2 regions of the Streptomyces sp. NPDC001663 genome follow, and region 2 is predicted to be linked to the other one. Evidence: predicted binding sites of a transcription regulator. Region 2 holds the regulator's gene; the other holds the start of a gene.

Region 1 (4,384 bases), on a different contig from region 2:
CGCATTCTGCCGACGCCGGCCGGGACGCCGTTCACCTTCGGCTACGCGGCCGTCCTCGCCGTCACCTCGCTGATCGCCGCATACGCCTCGCCGTCCCTCATGTACACCCTGTACCAGGCCTCCAGCACCGACGTGGCGCACCTCGTGCGCACGCCTGTGCTGGTCCTGGTCGCCAGCGCGCTGTGGATCGCGGGCGGGCTGCTGTCGCCGTACGTGATCTGCTTCCTGCTCGTCCTCACGGCGCTGGAGCGGCGGATAGGCGGCCTGCGGACGGCCGGTGTGTTCCTGCTGGGGCATGTCCTGGCCACCCTCGCGACCGAGGGCACGGTGGGCCTCGCGGTTCTGGTCGGCCACCTTCCCGACAGCTCCCTGCACCGCCTCGACTACGGCATCAGCTTCGGCGTCGCCGCCAGCGTCGGCGCGCTGGCCGGGCTGCTCACGCCGTGGCTGCGCTGGCCGGTGCTGGCCCTCTTCGGCGGCATGCTGGTCCAGGACCTGATCGCGTTCACGGACCCGATGACCAACTGGGGCCACCTGATCTCCCTCGCGATAGGCGTTTCGATCTGGCCGGTGATCCGTCGCTGGTACCGGACGGCGACGGCCTAGGACCGGCCCCCGGCCGCCCTATCCGTTCGCCCGCCGGGCAGCCGCCAACTCCTTTGCCAGCCGCGGCACCCCGAGCCTGCGCTCCTGTTCCGCGCTCGCCCCGTGGAGCCGGTTGCTGAGCTGGTACGGGTCCTTCGCGAGGTCGTAGTACTCCCGGAAGAGCACCTCTCCGCTGCCTCTCGGGCGGCCGCCCTTGCCGAGCCGTGTCCGGTAGTACTCGGTGTACTGCTCCGTCTTGCCGATGTACGTCGCCCAGGTGTGGATCGGCTGCTTGTCCTCCTGGTTCCACCACCACTCGGCGAGCAGGTGGGAGCGGTCGTTGTGCCGGTCCAGCAGCGAGTGGCCGTCGTGCGGGGTGTCCGGCTCGATGCCGGCCGCGGCCAGGAACGTGGGCGCGATGTCGACATGACCGGTGAGCCGGTCGTCGGTGCCCGCCCTGCCGAGGCCGCCCGCCGGCCAGGACAGGTGGAACGGCACCTCCAGGCTCGGCCGGTACGGCACCGACTTGCGCAGCCAGCCGTGGTCGCCCCAGCACAGGCCGTGGTCGCTGGTGAACAGCACCAGGGTGTTCTCCAGCTGGCCGAGCTCGCGCAGCCTGTCCCGGAAGTCGCGCATCGCGTCGTCCACGGAGAGCAGGGTGCGGAGCTGGCGTTCGCGCAGGGCCTTGCCCTGGGTGAAGGAGTGGTGCGCCCTGCGCAGGAACGGCGGCTTGTCGGCCTTGTCGGTCTCGAAGACGGACGGCCGCCCGTCCCAGTCCGGCACGCGCGCGTGTGCGTACCGCTTCTCCGGGATGTTCAGCTCGTGCGCGCTGCGGGTGGCGACGTACGCGAACCAGGGCCGTTCGTCGGTGCGGGACTGCTCGATGAAGGCGAGGGCGCGGTCCTTGATGACGGTGGTGTTGTACCCGGGGATGTTCCGGACGGTGCCGTTGTCGTTGTAGTGGCCGTTGTAGTAGGCCACGGGTTCTTGGAGCAGCCACTCGTCGAAGTGGGGCGGGGCGTCGCCGGTGTGCCAGTAGTTGAGGTACTTGCCGAACAGGCCCGTGCGGTAGCCCGCCTCGTGCAACCGGCGCTGGACCGTGGTGCGTTGGTCCAGGTGGTACGGGTGCCGGGTGTCGAGGACGCCGTGGTTGTGGGCGTAGCGGCCCGACATGATCGAGGCGCGGGAGGGCGCGCACAGGGGTGTGTTGGCGTGCGCGCGGGCGAAGGTGACGCCGTTTCCGCCGAGCCAGTCGAGGGTCTGGGGGAGGGCCCAGCCGGTCTCCTTCGGCTGGTCGTCGGTGAGGACGAACAGGATGTTCGGGCGGTGATCGGAGCGGGGGCGGCGGTACGGGGTGGGGGAGGCCGTCCGGCCGGCTGCCGGGGCGGCGGTCCGGGCCCGGTCGGCGGGGGGTTTGCTGCCGCTCGCCGGGGCGGCCGGTGCCTCGTCGTGGCCGGCGGCCCGCACCACGAGCGGCACGGCGGTCCCTGCGGCCACCACGGCGGCCCCCGCGATCACCGCACGCCGGGCCGGCCCCCGCCGCTGCTCCTCGGACATTCGCTTCCCGCCCTCACAACCTGTGAATGAGCTTGCAGTGTGCGGGCCGTTCCTGTGAATGCCGTTGCGGGTTCAATGGCGACGGCCTTGCGGTCCTCTTGCGGCAATGCCCACGTCACCGCCCGATCGCTGACAGCGAACGGTGTCCCGGGAACATCCGCGAAGCGCCATGCATTGAGTCGGCATAACTCAACTTGGCTGCCGGAAGGAAAATCATGGCTTCGACGTCCACAACGCTCACCCTGCCCGTGCTGCCGCTCGACGACGAGGTCGTGCTGCCCGGCATGGTGGTCCCGCTGGACCTGAACGACGCCGACGTACGCGCCGCGGTGGAGGCCGCCCAGGCCGCCGCCCGCTCAGAGCCGGGAAAGCCCAAGGTCCTGTTGGTCCCACGCATCGACGGCACATACCCGGGCACGGGCGTGCTCGGCACCGTCGAGCAGGTGGGCCGGCTGGCCGACGGTGACCCGGGCGCCCTGATCCGCGGCCGCGGCCGTGTGCGGATCGGCGCCGGGACCACCGGGCCGGGCGCGGCGCTGTGGGTCGAGGGGACGAGGATCGACGAGAGTGTGCCCGAGCCACAGCCCGGTCACGTCACCGAACTGGTCAAGGAGTACAAGGCCCTGGCCACCGCCTGGCTGCGCAAGCGTGGCGCCTGGCAGGTCGTGGACCGTGTCCAGGCGATCGAGGACGTGTCCGCGCTCGCCGACAACTCCGGTTACTCGCCCTTCCTGAGCACCGACCAGAAGATCGAACTGCTCGAGACCGCCGACCCGGTCGCGCGTCTCAAGCTCGCCACCCAGCAGCTGCGCGACCACCTCGCCGAGCAGGACGTCGCCGAGACCATCGCCAAGGACGTCCAGGAGGGCGTCGACAAGCAGCAGCGCGAGTTCCTGCTCCGCCGTCAGCTGGAAGCCGTACGCAAGGAACTGCGCGAGCTGAACGGCGAGCAGGACGGCGAGGAGTCCGACGACTACCGCGCCCGCGTCGAGGCCGCCGACCTGCCCGAGAAGGTCCGCGAGGCGGCCCTCAAGGAGGTCGACAAGCTGGAGCGGTCCTCCGACCAGTCGCCCGAGGGCTCCTGGATCCGCACCTGGCTGGACACCGTCCTCGAACTGCCGTGGAACGAACGGACCGAGGACTCCTACGACATCCAGGGCGCCAAGGCGATCCTCGACGCCGAGCACTCCGGTCTGGAGGACGTGAAGGAGCGGATCACCGAGTACCTGGCAGTGCGCAAGCGCCGCAGCGAGCGGGGCCTCGGTGTCGTGGGCGGCCGGCGCGGCGGTGCCGTACTGGCCCTCGTCGGCCCGCCCGGCGTCGGCAAGACCTCGCTCGGCGAGTCCGTCGCCCACGCCATGGGCCGCAAGTTCGTCCGCGTGGCGCTCGGCGGCGTACGGGACGAGGCGGAGATCCGCGGCCACCGGCGCACGTACGTCGGCGCGCTGCCCGGCCGTGTCGTCCGCGCGATCAAGGAGGCCGGTTCGATGAACCCGGTCGTCCTGCTGGACGAGATCGACAAGGTGGGCTCGGACTTCCGCGGCGACCCCGCGGCCGCCCTCCTCGAGGTCCTGGACCCGGCGCAGAACCACACCTTCCGTGACCACTACCTGGAGGTCGAACTCGACCTGTCGGACGTGGTGTTCCTCGCCACGGCCAACGTCCTGGAGGCCATCCCGGAGGCCCTGCTCGACCGTATGGAACTGGTCCGCCTCGACGGCTACACCGAGGACGAGAAGGTCGTCATCGCCCGGGACCACCTGCTTCCGCGTCAGCTGGAGCGGGCGGGCCTCAAGTCGGACGAGGTCGCCATCGACGAGGGCGCGCTGCGCAAGCTCGCCGGCGAGTACACGCGCGAGGCGGGCGTCCGCACCCTCGAGCGGTCCATCGCCCGGCTGCTGCGCAAGGTCGCGGCCGAGCACGAACTGGGCGAGCGGAAGCTGCCGTTCACCATCACGGACGGCGACCTGCGCGGCCTGATCGGACGGCCGCACCACGTCCCGGAGTCGGCGCAGGACCCGGCGGAGCGCCGTACGGCGGTGCCGGGCGTGGCGACGGGCCTGGCTGTGACGGGCGCGGGCGGCGACGTGTTGTTCGTGGAGGCGTCGCTCTCCGACCCGGAGACGGGCGCGGCGGGCCTGACCCTCACCGGTCAACTCGGCGACGTGATGAAGGAGTCGGCGCAGATCGCCCTGTCCTTCCTGCGGTCGCGCGGTGCGGAGCTGGAGCTCCCCGTCGCCGA
Region 2 (4,384 bases):
GGCCCCGAAGGCCGACGACGACGTCGTGGACGCCGAGATCGTGGACGACGAGCGCAAGGACGGTGCCGCGTGACGGAGGAGACCCCGGGCTTCGAGGAGAAGCCCGACGTCCCCTCCGGCGCCACCCCCGACGACGCCGAGCCGCAGGCCGCCTCCCCCTCTTCGGGGGAGGGGGCGGCCCCGGCCGGGGACGCATCAGCACAGATCGCAGGCCTGACGGCCCAGCTGGACCAGGTGCGCAAGGCGCTCGAGGAGCGCACCGCGGACCTCCAGCGGCTCCAGGCCGAGTTCCAGAACTACCGCCGCCGCGTGGAGCGGGACCGGATCACGGTCAAAGAGATCGCCATCGCGAACCTCCTCACCGAGCTCCTGCCCGTGCTCGACGACATCGGCCGCGCGCGGGAGCACGGCGAGTTCGTCGGCGGATTCAAGTCCGTCGGGGAGTCGCTGGAGACCGTCGCGGCGAAGATGGGTCTGCAGCAGTTCGGCAAGGAGGGCGAGCCCTTCGACCCGACGATCCACGAGGCCCTGATGCACAGCTACGCGCCGGACGTCACCGAGACGACGTGCGTGGCGATTCTGCAGCCCGGGTATCGCATCGGCGAGCGCACCATCCGCCCCGCGCGGGTGGCGGTCGCCGAACCCCAGCCGGGGGCGCAGACGGTCAAGGCCGAGGGGGCCGACGAAGCCCCGGCGGCCGGCGACGACAAGGACAACGGCCCTGAGGAGGGCTGAAGTAAACACTGAGCGGAACACCGGAAAGGGGGCGCGTCGAGGATGAGCACCAAGGACTTCATCGAGAAGGACTACTACAAGGTCCTCGGCGTCCCCAAGGACGCCACCGAGGCCGAGATCAAGAAGGCGTACCGGAAGCTCGCCCGCGAGTACCACCCGGACGCCAACAAGGGCAACGCCAAGGCCGAGGAGCGCTTCAAGGAGATCTCCGAGGCGAACGACATCCTCGGCGACCCCAAGAAGCGCAAGGAGTACGACGAGGCCCGCGCCCTCTTCGGCAACGGCGGCTTCCGCCCGGGTCCGGGCGCCGGCGGCGGCTCCTTCAACTTCGACCTGGGCGACCTCTTCGGAGGCGGCGCCCAGGGCGGCGGGGGTTCCGGGGGCAGCTTCGGCGGCGGACTCGGTGACGTCTTCGGGGGCCTGTTCAACCGGGGCAGCTCGGGCACCACGCGCGTGCAGCCCAGGCGTGGCCAGGACATCGACACCGAGGTCAGCCTCAGCTTCACCGAGGCGATCGAGGGGGCGACGGTCCCGCTGCGCATGTCCTCGCAGGCACCGTGCAAGGCCTGCTCCGGCACCGGCGACGCGAACGGCAACCCCAGGGTGTGCCCGACCTGCGTCGGCACCGGTCAGGTGGCGCGGGGTTCGGGCGGCGGCTTCTCGCTCACGGACCCCTGCCCGGACTGCAAGGGCCGCGGCCTGATCGCGGAGAACCCCTGCGAGGTCTGCAAGGGCTCGGGGCGTGCGAAGTCCTCCCGGACGATGCAGGTCCGTATCCCCGCGGGCGTCTCGGACGGGCAGCGCATCCGCCTGCGCGGCAAGGGCGCACCGGGCGAACGGGGCGGCCCCGCCGGCGACCTGTACGTCACGGTCCATGTGTCCGCGCACCCGGTGTTCGGCCGCAAGGGCGACAACCTCACGGTGACGGTGCCGGTCACGTTCGCGGAGGCGGCGCTCGGCGGCGAGGTCAGGGTGCCCACCCTGGGCGGACCGCCGGTCACCCTGAAGCTGCCGCCGGGCACGCCCAACGGCCGCACCATGCGCGCCCGCGGCAAGGGCGCGGTCCGTAAGGACGGCACCCGCGGGGACCTGCTGGTCACCGTCGAGGTGAGTGTCCCGAAGGACGTGACGGGGAAGGCTCGTGACGCACTCGAGGCGTATCGCGAGGCGACCGCGGGCGAGGACCCGCGGGCGGAGCTGTTCCAGGCCGCGAAGGGAGCATGACCAAGATGGACGGCCGTCGACGCAACCCGTACGAACTGACCGAGGAAACCCCGGTCTACGTCATCTCGGTGGCGGCCCAGCTCTCCGGCCTGCACCCGCAGACCTTGCGCCAGTACGACCGCCTCGGCCTGGTCTCCCCGGACCGCACGCCCGGCCGCGGCCGCCGCTACTCGGCCCGCGACATCGAACTGCTGCGTACGGTGCAGCAGTTGTCGCAGGACGAGGGCATCAACCTGGCCGGCATCAAGCGGATCATCGAACTGGAGAACCAGGTCGCCGCGCTCCAGCAGCGCGTCGCCGAACTCCAGACGGCGGTCGAGGGCGCGGCGGCGGCGATGCAGCAGCGCGAGGCGGCGGTGCATGCGTCGTACCGCCGGGATCTGGTGCCTTATCAGGAGGTGCAGCAGACCAGTGCGTTGGTGGTCTGGCGGCCCAAGGGGCGGCAGACCGACTGACCCGCAGGTGTGAGAAGGGGCCCGGAAGTTCGACTTCCGGGCCCCTTCCGCATGGTGCGGCCGCTCAGGGTGTCAGGACCGCGTAGTCACCGCCGGGCGCCGACTCGGTGCCGTCGGCGTACCGGGCGGTCACCCAGTAGTAGTGGGTGGTGCCCTTGGCGGCGCCGGTGTCCGCGTAGGAGGTGTCCGTCGTGACCGCCAGCTTCTCGTACGCCTTGGTGTCCCGGTCCCAGCGGTAGACCTGGTATCCGGTGGCGTCGGCCACCGTGTTCCAGGACAGCGCGACGCCCGTCTCCCCGGTGCTCGCCGTCAGCCGGACCGGCGCGTCCTCGGGCGTCGCCACGCTCGGGGTCATGTCGAGCTCGGTCACGGAGACGGCGGTGACGCGCTCGTCGCTCCACTTGATGGCGGAGTTGCCCTCGTCGTCCACGGCGTCCATGAAGAAACAGACCTGGTCGCCGTCCGGGAGCGTGCTGTACGTGTAGGTGGTGCGGGTGGGCGAGACGTAGTCCGACGCGGTGCCGTAGCAGACCTGTTCGCCGTCCTCGCCGTCGAGGAGCTCGCCCCAGTAGACGACGTAGTGTCTCAGGTCGGTGGCGGCGTTCTTGTCCCACTTCAGCTCGAAGCCGTACTCGGTCGGGGTGACGTCCAGGCCGGTGACGAGGGCCGGCGGGTCGTTGTCCCAGATCTTGCCGTACTGGGTCTCGGACCGGGCGGACTCGTTGCCCGCGGCGTCGACGGCAGAGACCTGGTAGTAGTACACGACGCTCTCGGCGGCCGAGGCGTCCAGGTAGGAGAGCTTGTCCGTGCTGCCGAGCTCGGTGTACGTGCCGCTCTTGGTCGCCGCCCGGAAGACGCGGTACGACGCCGCGCCCTCGACCGCGTTCCAGCCGACCTCCAGCCCGCCCGTGCTGCCGGTCGGGGTCACCTCGCCCGTCGCCTTCACGATGGTGGGCACGCCCGGCGCCACCCGGTCGACGGTGGTCACGCCCTGGTCCGCCGTACCGGCCGACTCGTTGCCGACCCTGTCGTAGGCACGGACCTCGTAGTAGTACGTCTGGCCCGTCACCGGCAGGGTGGTGTCGGTGTACGACGTCGACGTGGTCGTCGCGAGGGGCTTGCTGTCGAAGGACGTGCCCTTGAGACGCCGGTAGACGCGGTAGCCGGCGAGGTCCATCTCCTTGTTCCTGGACCAGGTCAGCTTCGCCTTGCCCGTCGCGGAGTCGTACGACACCGAAGTCCCGGTCGGCACAAGGGGCTTGACCTTGTCGGCGGTGGCCGAGAGGCGGGGCAGGTAGGCGAAGGAGACGTTGGCGGTGCCCGTCCAGTTGACGTAGTCGACGCGCAGGGTGTGCTTGCCGGAGGGGATGGTGACGTCCACGGACTTGCTCTGGTTCGTGGAGACGTTCTTCCAGATGTCGACCTTGCGCACGCCGTCGAGGTAGACGCGGATGCCGTCCTGTGTGGAGACCGGCAGCGAGAAGGGCCCGCCGGAACCGAAGTCCCGGGTGACGGTCCAGCGGACGCCGAAGTTGTCCTTCGGGAGGCCCGAAGCCGGGGCGCCCGTGCCCCAGTTCTGGTCGATCGCGCTGTCGCAGTCCGTCTTCTTCGCGGTGCCGGAGAAGGACGTGTTCGCGTAGAACTGCCGCTTGTAGACCGGCGAGGCGCAGGTCGTCGCGGCGGAGGCGGGCGTGGTGACGGCGGAGAGCAGGGTGCCCGCGGTGGTCAGCACGACGGCGGCGGCGACCGTCGTCGTACGTCTGGCTGGGTTCATTCGGTCCTCTGGTCAGGATCGGAACGGCTGGTGGAGCTGCCGTGATCACGACTCGCGAGGTATCGGGTTGGTTGTACGGATCTTTGCCTTCTCCTTGCCTGCCATTGAGTGGGCAGTCCGTAAAGGGTGTTTGGAGGCGGTTTTGCCATCTCTTCACAAGATCGGCGGAGCGTGGCGTTGCGCACTCGTTAAGTGA

What was found. The regulator HspR, encoded in region 2, represses chaperone genes until heat shock. The targets are predictions, from matches to a motif close to TTGAGNNNNNNNNNCTCAA.
Region 1: a site for HspR is predicted at 2,317-2,335, ahead of lon (endopeptidase La). Genes of this name have one in related genera too.

Annotation. Positions count from the first base shown of each region.
Region 1 covers NZ_JBIAUR010000015.1:136,279-140,662, forward strand. The annotation lists gene ACFY1L_RS39690 (rhomboid-like protein) at 1-606, shown strand, start outside; gene ACFY1L_RS39695 (sulfatase) at 625-2,142, opposite strand; gene lon (endopeptidase La) at 2,358-4,384, shown strand, end outside.
Region 2 covers NZ_JBIAUR010000016.1:97,995-102,378, reverse strand. The annotation lists gene dnaK (molecular chaperone DnaK) at 1-73, shown strand, start outside; gene grpE (nucleotide exchange factor GrpE) at 70-735, shown strand; gene dnaJ (molecular chaperone DnaJ) at 778-1,959, shown strand; gene ACFY1L_RS40865 (heat shock protein transcriptional repressor HspR) at 1,965-2,414, shown strand; gene ACFY1L_RS40860 (PA14 domain-containing protein) at 2,479-4,188, opposite strand.